4 regions of the Paenibacillus sp. B46(2026) genome follow, and region 2 is predicted to be linked to each of the others. Evidence: a T-box and tRNA genes for the amino acid it is inferred to sense, from the RefSeq annotation. Region 2 holds a T-box; the other regions hold tRNA genes.
What was found. The T-box of region 2 lies ahead of leuS (leucine--tRNA ligase). A T-box ahead of a tRNA ligase gene usually reads a tRNA of that ligase, here a tRNA-Leu.
Positions count from the first base shown of each region.

Region 1: it has a tRNA-Leu gene. The T-box ahead of leuS (leucine--tRNA ligase) is inferred to sense a tRNA for this amino acid. The anticodon was not compared.
Region 3: it has a tRNA-Leu gene. The T-box ahead of leuS (leucine--tRNA ligase) is inferred to sense a tRNA for this amino acid. The anticodon was not compared.
Region 4: it has a tRNA-Leu gene. The T-box ahead of leuS (leucine--tRNA ligase) is inferred to sense a tRNA for this amino acid. The anticodon was not compared.

Region 1 covers NZ_CM165907.1:5,248,463-5,250,641, forward strand. The annotation lists gene AC1S8V_RS23280 (BofC C-terminal domain-containing protein) at 242-934, opposite strand; tRNA gene AC1S8V_RS23285 (tRNA-Pro) at 1,135-1,208, opposite strand; tRNA gene AC1S8V_RS23290 (tRNA-Leu) at 1,217-1,295, opposite strand; tRNA gene AC1S8V_RS23295 (tRNA-Arg) at 1,312-1,388, opposite strand; tRNA gene AC1S8V_RS23300 (tRNA-Gly) at 1,395-1,469, opposite strand; tRNA gene AC1S8V_RS23305 (tRNA-Asp) at 1,494-1,571, opposite strand; tRNA gene AC1S8V_RS23310 (tRNA-Met) at 1,599-1,672, opposite strand; tRNA gene AC1S8V_RS23315 (tRNA-Val) at 1,693-1,768, opposite strand; tRNA gene AC1S8V_RS23320 (tRNA-Glu) at 1,892-1,963, opposite strand; tRNA gene AC1S8V_RS23325 (tRNA-Asn) at 1,968-2,043, opposite strand; rRNA gene rrf (5S ribosomal RNA) at 2,128-2,179, opposite strand, start outside.
Region 2 covers NZ_CM165907.1:4,736,398-4,738,576, forward strand. The annotation lists gene leuS (leucine--tRNA ligase) at 1-755, opposite strand, end outside; T-box leader at 835-1,104, opposite strand; gene AC1S8V_RS21255 (phosphotransferase family protein) at 1,216-2,172, opposite strand.
Region 3 covers NZ_CM165907.1:315,675-317,853, forward strand. The annotation lists tRNA gene AC1S8V_RS01415 (tRNA-Ala) at 1-61, shown strand, start outside; tRNA gene AC1S8V_RS01420 (tRNA-Asn) at 63-138, shown strand; tRNA gene AC1S8V_RS01425 (tRNA-Glu) at 143-214, shown strand; tRNA gene AC1S8V_RS01430 (tRNA-Val) at 339-414, shown strand; tRNA gene AC1S8V_RS01435 (tRNA-Met) at 435-508, shown strand; tRNA gene AC1S8V_RS01440 (tRNA-Asp) at 534-611, shown strand; tRNA gene AC1S8V_RS01445 (tRNA-Phe) at 742-817, shown strand; tRNA gene AC1S8V_RS01450 (tRNA-Thr) at 837-912, shown strand; tRNA gene AC1S8V_RS01455 (tRNA-Tyr) at 922-1,007, shown strand; tRNA gene AC1S8V_RS01460 (tRNA-Lys) at 1,017-1,092, shown strand; tRNA gene AC1S8V_RS01465 (tRNA-Leu) at 1,099-1,179, shown strand; tRNA gene AC1S8V_RS01470 (tRNA-Gly) at 1,190-1,264, shown strand; tRNA gene AC1S8V_RS01475 (tRNA-Arg) at 1,272-1,348, shown strand; tRNA gene AC1S8V_RS01480 (tRNA-Leu) at 1,366-1,444, shown strand; tRNA gene AC1S8V_RS01485 (tRNA-Pro) at 1,452-1,525, shown strand; tRNA gene AC1S8V_RS01490 (tRNA-Gly) at 1,536-1,606, shown strand; gene iolD (3D-(3,5/4)-trihydroxycyclohexane-1,2-dione acylhydrolase (decyclizing)) at 1,993-2,179, shown strand, end outside.
Region 4 covers NZ_CM165907.1:5,660,964-5,663,142, forward strand. The annotation lists gene AC1S8V_RS25105 (class I SAM-dependent methyltransferase) at 75-1,001, opposite strand; tRNA gene AC1S8V_RS25110 (tRNA-Leu) at 1,170-1,248, opposite strand; tRNA gene AC1S8V_RS25115 (tRNA-Cys) at 1,255-1,328, opposite strand; tRNA gene AC1S8V_RS25120 (tRNA-Gly) at 1,335-1,409, opposite strand; tRNA gene AC1S8V_RS25125 (tRNA-Gln) at 1,414-1,488, opposite strand; tRNA gene AC1S8V_RS25130 (tRNA-His) at 1,511-1,583, opposite strand; tRNA gene AC1S8V_RS25135 (tRNA-Trp) at 1,613-1,686, opposite strand; tRNA gene AC1S8V_RS25140 (tRNA-Tyr) at 1,693-1,778, opposite strand; tRNA gene AC1S8V_RS25145 (tRNA-Thr) at 1,788-1,863, opposite strand; tRNA gene AC1S8V_RS25150 (tRNA-Phe) at 1,884-1,959, opposite strand; tRNA gene AC1S8V_RS25155 (tRNA-Asp) at 2,055-2,132, opposite strand; tRNA gene AC1S8V_RS25160 (tRNA-Met) at 2,159-2,179, opposite strand, start outside.

The DNA.
Region 1 (2,179 bases), 510 kb from region 2:
ACCCTGCGGCAGGAAAAACTTTGTCTAACTGATTACTCGCCTTTATTCGTGAATTTTTTACATGTTATTTCGAATTTTCATGTATTTTAGTTCAAACGACAAAAAGGACATCTCTTCGATGTCCTTCATCATATTTCACGTATTTTGGAGTCTATCGCTTAGTTTCGCAAACCATGAGTGCTATTGCCCACCGTTTTTTCAGTGACTCAACATCTTAACACTGTAGGTGAGGACGACTGGATTACCCGCCATTGCGGATTAAATGATGATCTTCATCCACTGCATAGTCACTGAACGTAGAGATCACGCTGTCATATTCATCTTTATCCTGAATCCGAATGCCCTGCTGCAATTGCTTCAGCACTCCTTCAGGCAAAGAACTCTCCAACGTCCCAACATCCAACTGAAAAAACGTACGAATGACCTTCTCTTCTGCAGGCTTACCCTCGTACAAATTAAGATTCCCAACAGCATCTATGCTGATATACGCCTGCTGTTTACAGAGCGGTGAAAGGTCATCTACACGTTGCTTCAGATGCAACTCATCTGATGTTCCAACGGTAGCAGCCCATTCCGGATGCTGAGCCAGCAACATCTTCAACTGTGGTCTAGCCATCTTGCCTAACTGCTCTGTTTCCACTCCACAGATGTACTGCGTTTCCAAAACCACACTCGTTAAATGATTCGGATCAGAATCAAGTTGCTCCATGAGTACTTGGATTTCCTGTTCAGATCTTGTTTCTAGCGTAACAGGTCCCATCACACTGGTTGCTTCACTAAAATTAGTCGTTAGCAAACGCTCAATCGCAGATGAGATAGACAACCCGCTGTAAGCCAATATGGTAACTGCAAGTAAAGCCGCCGTCATCCATAGGGTTCGTTTCCATCGGCGCCAGCGTCTCTTGAATTGTTTTCTGAAGTTAAACGTGTTCACATGAACCCCTTCTATCACTTTTTAAACCTATTGTGACCTAAAGAATGAGGCTTTATGCAAAACTAACCTGTCGTCTGAAGGGGAACCCTGCATGTCTTATGTTAAAGGCTTGTCATGATAGTAAATAACTTGCAATATCGCGATTTATACAAGTGAATATAAAAAAAGTACTATCTATTGTTAGATAGTACTTTTCGAGATCGGGATGACACGATTTGAACATGCGACCCCCTGGTCCCAAACCAGGTGCTCTACCAAGCTGAGCTACATCCCGTTATAATATACCGGCGAGAGGACTCGAACCTCCACGGTTTCCCACTCGATTTTGAGTCGAGCGCGTCTGCCATTCCGCCACGCCGGCAAATTTGAAGTTATAATGGCGCGCCCTGAGAGATTCGAACTCCCGGCCTTTTGATTCGTAGTCAAACGCTCTATCCAGCTGAGCTAAGGGCGCAAATATTGGAGCGGAAGACGGGAATCGAACCCGCGACCCTCGCCTTGGCAAGGCGATGCTCTACCGCTGAGCCACTTCCGCATACGGTATTAATAAATATAAAAATGGCGGAACCGACGGGATTCGAACCCGCGATCTCCTGCGTGACAGGCAGGCATGTTAGGCCAACTACACCACGGTTCCAGATCACTTTCTCAAAGGAAAGTATAATTGCGGGGGCAGGATTTGAACCTGCGGCCTTCGGGTTATGAGCCCGACGAGCTACCGGGCTGCTCCACCCCGCGTCGTTATAAAATAAGTTATATGGTGGAGGCTGAGGGGATCGAACCCCCGACCCTCTGCTTGTAAGGCAGATGCTCTCCCAGCTGAGCTAAGCCTCCATATTATGACCCGTAGGGGATACTCTCACTTCGTTCGAGACTGCGAAGCAGTTGCTAACGAAGTACATCCTCCGACGAACCTTTGAGATTCTCATCCCTATTTGAAGCTAATAAATATAGCTATGACCCGTAGGGGATTCGAACCCCTGTTACCTCCGTGAAAGGGAGGTGTCTTAACCCCTTGACCAACGGGCCTTAATGGCTCCCCGAACAGGGCTCGAACCTGTGACAACTCGATTAACAGTCGAGTGCTCTACCAACTGAGCTATCAGGGAATAATATGCATTTGCGGTGCAAATGCAACTCATCGTACAACGTCCACATGCAGAGCCTGTTTTCTATGTATGATGAAAGAGTTCGCTTGGCGGCGTCCTACTCTCCCAGGACCCTGCGGTCCAAGTACCATCGGCG
Region 2 (2,179 bases):
AACACCTTAATGACTTCCTCGCGACCTTCAATGGCAAATACAACTTCTGCACCTGTCGATTTACCGATCCAGTTACGCTGCATATCTTTGATGCTTTCAGACCAATCCAGCTCTTCCAGGTCTTCCAACAGACGCTCTGCATACTCGGTAATTCTCAGGACCCACTGACGCATCGGTTTACGTACAACCGGATGTCCTCCACGTTCACTCTTACCATCAATAACCTCTTCATTAGCCAGTACCGTTCCAAGTGCTTCGCACCAGTTAACTGCAACTTCATCCACATAAGCGAGGCCCTTATTGTACAACTGGATAAAGATCCATTGTGTCCATTTATAGTACTCAGGGTCCGTTGTGCTGATCTCGCGATCCCAGTCATAGGAGAAACCAAGCGATTTGATCTGGCGACGGAAATTGTCAATATTGCGGAATGTAATATGCCGTGGATGTTCACCTGTATCCAGTGCATGCTGCTCAGCAGGCAGACCGAAAGCATCCCAACCCATTGGGTGCAATACATTGTAACCGCGCATACGTTTGTAACGGGAAACGATATCCGTTGCCGTATATCCTTCCGGGTGGCCTACGTGCAGACCTGAACCGGATGGATAAGGGAACATATCCAGTGCATAAAATTTAGGTTTAGCAGGGTCCTCACCCGTTTTAAACGTTTTATTTGCATCCCAGTATTGCTGCCAACTTTTTTCCATGACTTGTGGCTGATAGCCGTGTTTCGGCTGGTTATTCTCACTCATCTATTGTTCCTCCTTCAGGTTATTCGACTTTAGCTTTAATTGCAACAAAAAAACCTCAGCATCCCGTAGCGTTTGCAGCGCTAGGGACGAGAGGTTGAATTCCCGTGGTACCACCCTAGTTAGCGGACGAACGTGCTTCGTCATCCACTCCCTTTGGACCTGTAACGGCGGTTAACCGATGCGGATTTCCATTCCCGTAACCCAAACTTTATACAAGCTGGTTAACAGGATGGTGTAATCACCGCATTTCTCCAAGGCGAGTTCGCAAATTACTGTCAACCGGCTTGCACCAACCGCCGGCTCTCTGTTATGTACAGGAATTACTACTGATCCTTATCATCGAAATATGTATACAATATCGGGAACATTATATAAAAAAGCAAGCCCAAAGTCAATATTACACGTTATAATCGCCATCTTGAAGTCTATGGTTCGTACCGTTCATAACGCTGGTTGCTGTTCAGGATAAACGAAAACGCTCAATGCCTTCCTCCAGATTATGAATGGTCCAATTCACATGTTCCTGATTATCATATTGGCGATAAGCGCACTCAATGCGCAGCACCAGATCAAAGTACAAGTCATAGAGACTTCTTCTTTTCAGCTCACTTTCAGTCGTAATCGCATGCCCATATCCTTTCACGAATCCGGGAGTATAGTTAAAATGACTAAAGTAATGCTCCATCAAAGGGTCTGCCCACAGAGTACGTTCAAAATCAATAATTGCTGTGATGCGACCTGCGTCTACTAGAACATTGCCATCCCACAGATCCCAACTGACAAGTACAGGTTCTTTAACATCGTCCAGTACATTCGATTTTTCTTCAATCAAGCGTCTTAATTCAGGGTAATCGATCGAAAATGTAATTCCGGCTTCTTCCCCGTCGGTAAGAATATCATCCATCAGATGGATAAATGCTTCTTTCCAAGTGGAATAACGCTGTTTTCGCCCCGAAAAATATCCGAACTTCTCGCCTTTGATCTCATTAATCCGACGATTGTAACGACCCAGCTGTTGTTCAATAACTTCCTGTTCTTCCGCCGCGTATTGATCCTTGACCTGATTGTAGGGTGTTCCAGACATATACTCCATGATAAAATAACGCGCTGGAGCAATGTTTAACGAATCATCATAAGCCAGCACTTGGGGTACGGGAACATCCTGTAGTTCCGTAACGAGGCGTAATGCCTCAACCTCGGCAATCATGAGGTCCTGCTCACAGCGCATCAGATTTGTCGAAGCCGACGGAGCAATTTTGAGTACCACCCGCTGTGCATCACTTAGGGTAATGAGATATGCATGATTGGCCCAGCCATCCACCATCTCCTTATAGTCCTGTATATTTGCAGAGAAATGTTGTTTAATTATGGTATTCAGCTGTTCTGACGTGAGTCTTGTTTTATATGTACTTTCCACTTCTACA
Region 3 (2,179 bases), 2.5 Mb from region 2:
CTGGGAGAGCGCCTGCCTTGCAAGCAGGAGGTCAGCGGTTCGATCCCGCTTGGCTCCACCATTCCCTGATAGCTCAGTTGGTAGAGCACTCGACTGTTAATCGAGTTGTCACAGGTTCGAGCCCTGTTCGGGGAGCCAGTAAGGCCCGTTGGTCAAGGGGTTAAGACACCTCCCTTTCACGGAGGTAACAGGGGTTCGAATCCCCTACGGGTCATAGCTATATTTATTAGCTTCAAAAAGGGATGAGAATCCCAAAGGTTCGTCGGAGGATGTACTTCGTTAGCAACTGCTTCGCAGTCTCGAACGAAGTGAGAGTATCCCCTACGGGTCATATAGATGGAGGCTTAGCTCAGCTGGGAGAGCATCTGCCTTACAAGCAGAGGGTCGGGGGTTCGATCCCCTCAGCCTCCACCATATAACTTATTTTATAACGACGCGGGGTGGAGCAGCCCGGTAGCTCGTCGGGCTCATAACCCGAAGGCCGCAGGTTCAAATCCTGCCCCCGCAATTAACTTTCCTTGAGAAAGTACTATGGAACCGTGGTGTAGTTGGCCTAACATGCCTGCCTGTCACGCAGGAGATCGCGGGTTCGAATCCCGTCGGTTCCGCCATCATGTATATGCTTCAGGGATGAGAATCCGTTTTTGGGTTCGTCGGAGCATTTACTTCGAGAGTATAAGCTTCGCAGTCTCGAACGAAGTGAGAGTATCCCGTCGGTTCCGCCATTTTTTAATGTAGTAAGGCTCGGTAGCTCAGTCGGTAGAGCAGAGGACTGAAAATCCTCGTGTCGGCGGTTCGATTCCGTCCCGAGCCACCATTATAACACCATGTTATACGCCGGTGTAGCTCAACTGGTAGAGCAACTGACTTGTAATCAGTAGGTTGGGGGTTCAAGTCCTCTCGCCGGCACCATGTAATCCTGGAGGATTAGCGAAGTGGCCAAACGCATCAGACTGTAAATCTGCTCCCGTACGGGTTCGGTGGTTCGAATCCATCATCCTCCACCAGTTTTCTATGAGTCATTAGCTCAGTTGGTAGAGCACCTGACTTTTAATCAGGGTGTCGAAGGTTCGAGCCCTTCATGACTCACCATCATATGCGCGTGTGGCGGAATTGGCAGACGCACTAGACTTAGGATCTAGCGTCTTTGACGTGGGGGTTCAAGTCCCTCCACGCGCATCCCTTATATGCGGAAGTGGCTCAGCGGTAGAGCATCGCCTTGCCAAGGCGAGGGTCGCGGGTTCGATTCCCGTCTTCCGCTCCAATATTTTGCGCCCTTAGCTCAGCTGGATAGAGCGTTTGACTACGAATCAAAAGGCCGGGAGTTCGAATCTCTCAGGGCGCGCCATTATAACTTCATATTTTGCCGGCGTGGCGGAATGGCAGACGCGCTCGACTCAAAATCGAGTGGGAAACCGTGGAGGTTCGAGTCCTCTCGCCGGTATAGATAACGGGATGTAGCTCAGCTTGGTAGAGCACCTGGTTTGGGACCAGGGGGTCGCATGTTCAAATCGTGTCATCCCGATTGTTGTTATGCGGGTGTAGTTCAATGGTAGAACTTTAGCCTTCCAAGCTAATAGCGTGGGTTCGATTCCCATCACCCGCTTATATATCGTAAAAGAAAGAGATGGTATTCACCGTCTCTTTCTTTTTTTGCATTTATAGGTATGTTGGCGATTGTAGTATACAAAAATCACGGATTATATGGCTCACTAGTATGTACGAGCATGGATCATCGGTCCTTACGATAGTCCCCTCTCTTCTCTCTTAGTAATTGTGGAAGCTTTTGAAATGATGCAGGACTAATAGCTCTTACAACAATGAATTACCGCTGTTTTATCGCAATTTATAAAAACGCTTACAAAAATAGCTTGCGTAAATCAGCAGCCTGTAATACCATATCAATTAAGCGCTTAACCTTTAGGGGTAAGGCGCTTAAACTTAACGCAGATTAAGCGCTTAACCCGTAAAGGAAAGGAAGGCGATCAATTCATGACAACAATTCGATTAACGATGGCTCAGGCACTGCTTCGATACCTGGATCAGCAATATATCTCGGTTGACGGTGTGGAAACCAAGTTTGTGAAAGGGATCATCGGCATCTTTGGACATGGCAACGTAACTGGCATTGGAGAAGCGTTGGAGCGCAGTCCGGGAAGCCTGACGTATATGCAAGGAA
Region 4 (2,179 bases), 920 kb from region 2:
CGTCATCTTAGACGTTAGACTACGTTGTCCGTCTCGATTCCTGACCCTTGTAACACGTACCAATCTTATACGATTTATCGTTTATCCTTGGTACGGACTGTTTTCATATTGGGTTGTTCAAGTTGGATCAGAATTTTACCAAACCTTGCTCCACGTGAGAAGGTCACCATACTATCCTTATATGTATCCCGGATATACTTCTCAGCCAGTCTGAGGGAATCTTCATCTGTTGGTAACTCATACGTATTAAGCCATTCTGGCAGCTTCTCAATAATCTCTTCCACCGGCACTTCAAATGAGTTAACTTCTCTTGTAATGATCATCGTGTATGAATAACCCTTCAAATATAGTAATTGTTGGATATATCCCATATCACCAGCCTTATATGAAGAACTGATCCCAAGTACATCCTTAAGTTCATCCATTAGTGTGTGTTCCTTCTGTCCCGCTATAGTGCTTATATACACATACTTACGAGCACAGTTGATCGCCATCTCAATTGTTTCCCAATCCGACATGGCCGGGCACATGGAAGCAAATGCAAAATCATATTTCTTCTCCCAGCCTTTATCCTGAATGGAGATTTCCTCAAATCGCTCTTTCACGATTTCGATATTAGATTCCAGCTCTGAAGGTATCGTTTCTTTCATGAGTGAGACAAGCAGGTCAGAAGGCTCAACAGCGGTTACCCTTGCTCCCTTTTCAGCAAAAGGAATGGTAAATATGCCTGAGGCCGCTCCAATGTCCAAAATGGACAAGCCCGCGAACTCTACTCCCTGGTTTTCAATCCAGCCCATAATGCGCTCAGACCGCTGTTTTCCTTCTTCAGTAAACGATTGTGCATGATAATCTCTGGCCCACCGCTCAAACGCTTCTTCTGTATTAAATGGTGCACTTTTCTTCTTATATTTTGAACTTCTCGGACGATTCATCCATGCCTCTTCCCATACAGAGAGATTGAATAACAGGTCTGTATCCGGTATATTTTTTTCAGTAGTCACTTTACTTCACTCCTTTATATTAAAGACTTCACTTATCTACAATATACCGGATATAATCATACGTCAATCTTTATTAAAGTCCAACTTTTCTTACTATGCAAAAATCATTTCTTATAAAATAAAAATAGCCCCACAGATTGCATAAGCAATTCGTAGGGCTATTCAATATACCGGCGAGAGGACTCGAACCTCCACGGTTTCCCACTCGATTTTGAGTCGAGCGCGTCTGCCATTCCGCCACGCCGGCATATACTGGAGGCGCCACCCAGATTCGAACTGGGGATAAAGCTTTTGCAGAGCTGTGCCTTACCACTTGGCTATGGCGCCATATCTTGGAGCGGACGACGGGAATCGAACCCGCGACCCTCGCCTTGGCAAGGCGATGCTCTACCGCTGAGCCACGTCCGCATAATGGCTGGGGATATAGGATTTGAACCTATGCATGACGGAGTCAAAGTCCGTTGCCTTACCGCTTGGCTAATCCCCAATAAAAAATGAAAAAACAAAGGGGCGATCGAGGGGAATTGAACCCCCGAATGCCGGATCCACAAACCGGTGCGTTAACCACTTCGCCACGATCGCCACAAAAAGTTAATTTTCTAAAATTTAATTGGCAGGGGCAGCAGGAATTGAACCCACACCAACGGTTTTGGAGACCGTTGTTCTACCTTTAAACTATGCCCCTAAAAACTGGTGGAGGATGATGGATTCGAACCACCGAACCCGTACGGGAGCAGATTTACAGTCTGATGCGTTTGGCCACTTCGCTAATCCTCCAGGATTACATGGTGCCGGCGAGAGGACTTGAACCCCCAACCTACTGATTACAAGTCAGTTGCTCTACCAGTTGAGCTACACCGGCATATTAAATTGTTTTAAAAATGGTGGCTCGGGACGGAATCGAACCGCCGACACGAGGATTTTCAGTCCTCTGCTCTACCGACTGAGCTACCGAGTCATAATAAAGTCTAATCTCATTTCCTTACACTTTATATAGGGCATCAGTGCCATACAGCAGATGTAGCGAACATTTTGCCTCATGTAAAGATTAAATGGCGGAACCGACGGGATTCGAACCCGCGATCTCCTGCGTGACAGGCAGGCATGTTAGGCCAACTACACCACGGTTCCAGATCACTTTCTCAAGGAAAGTCTAATTGCGGGGGCAGGATTTGAAC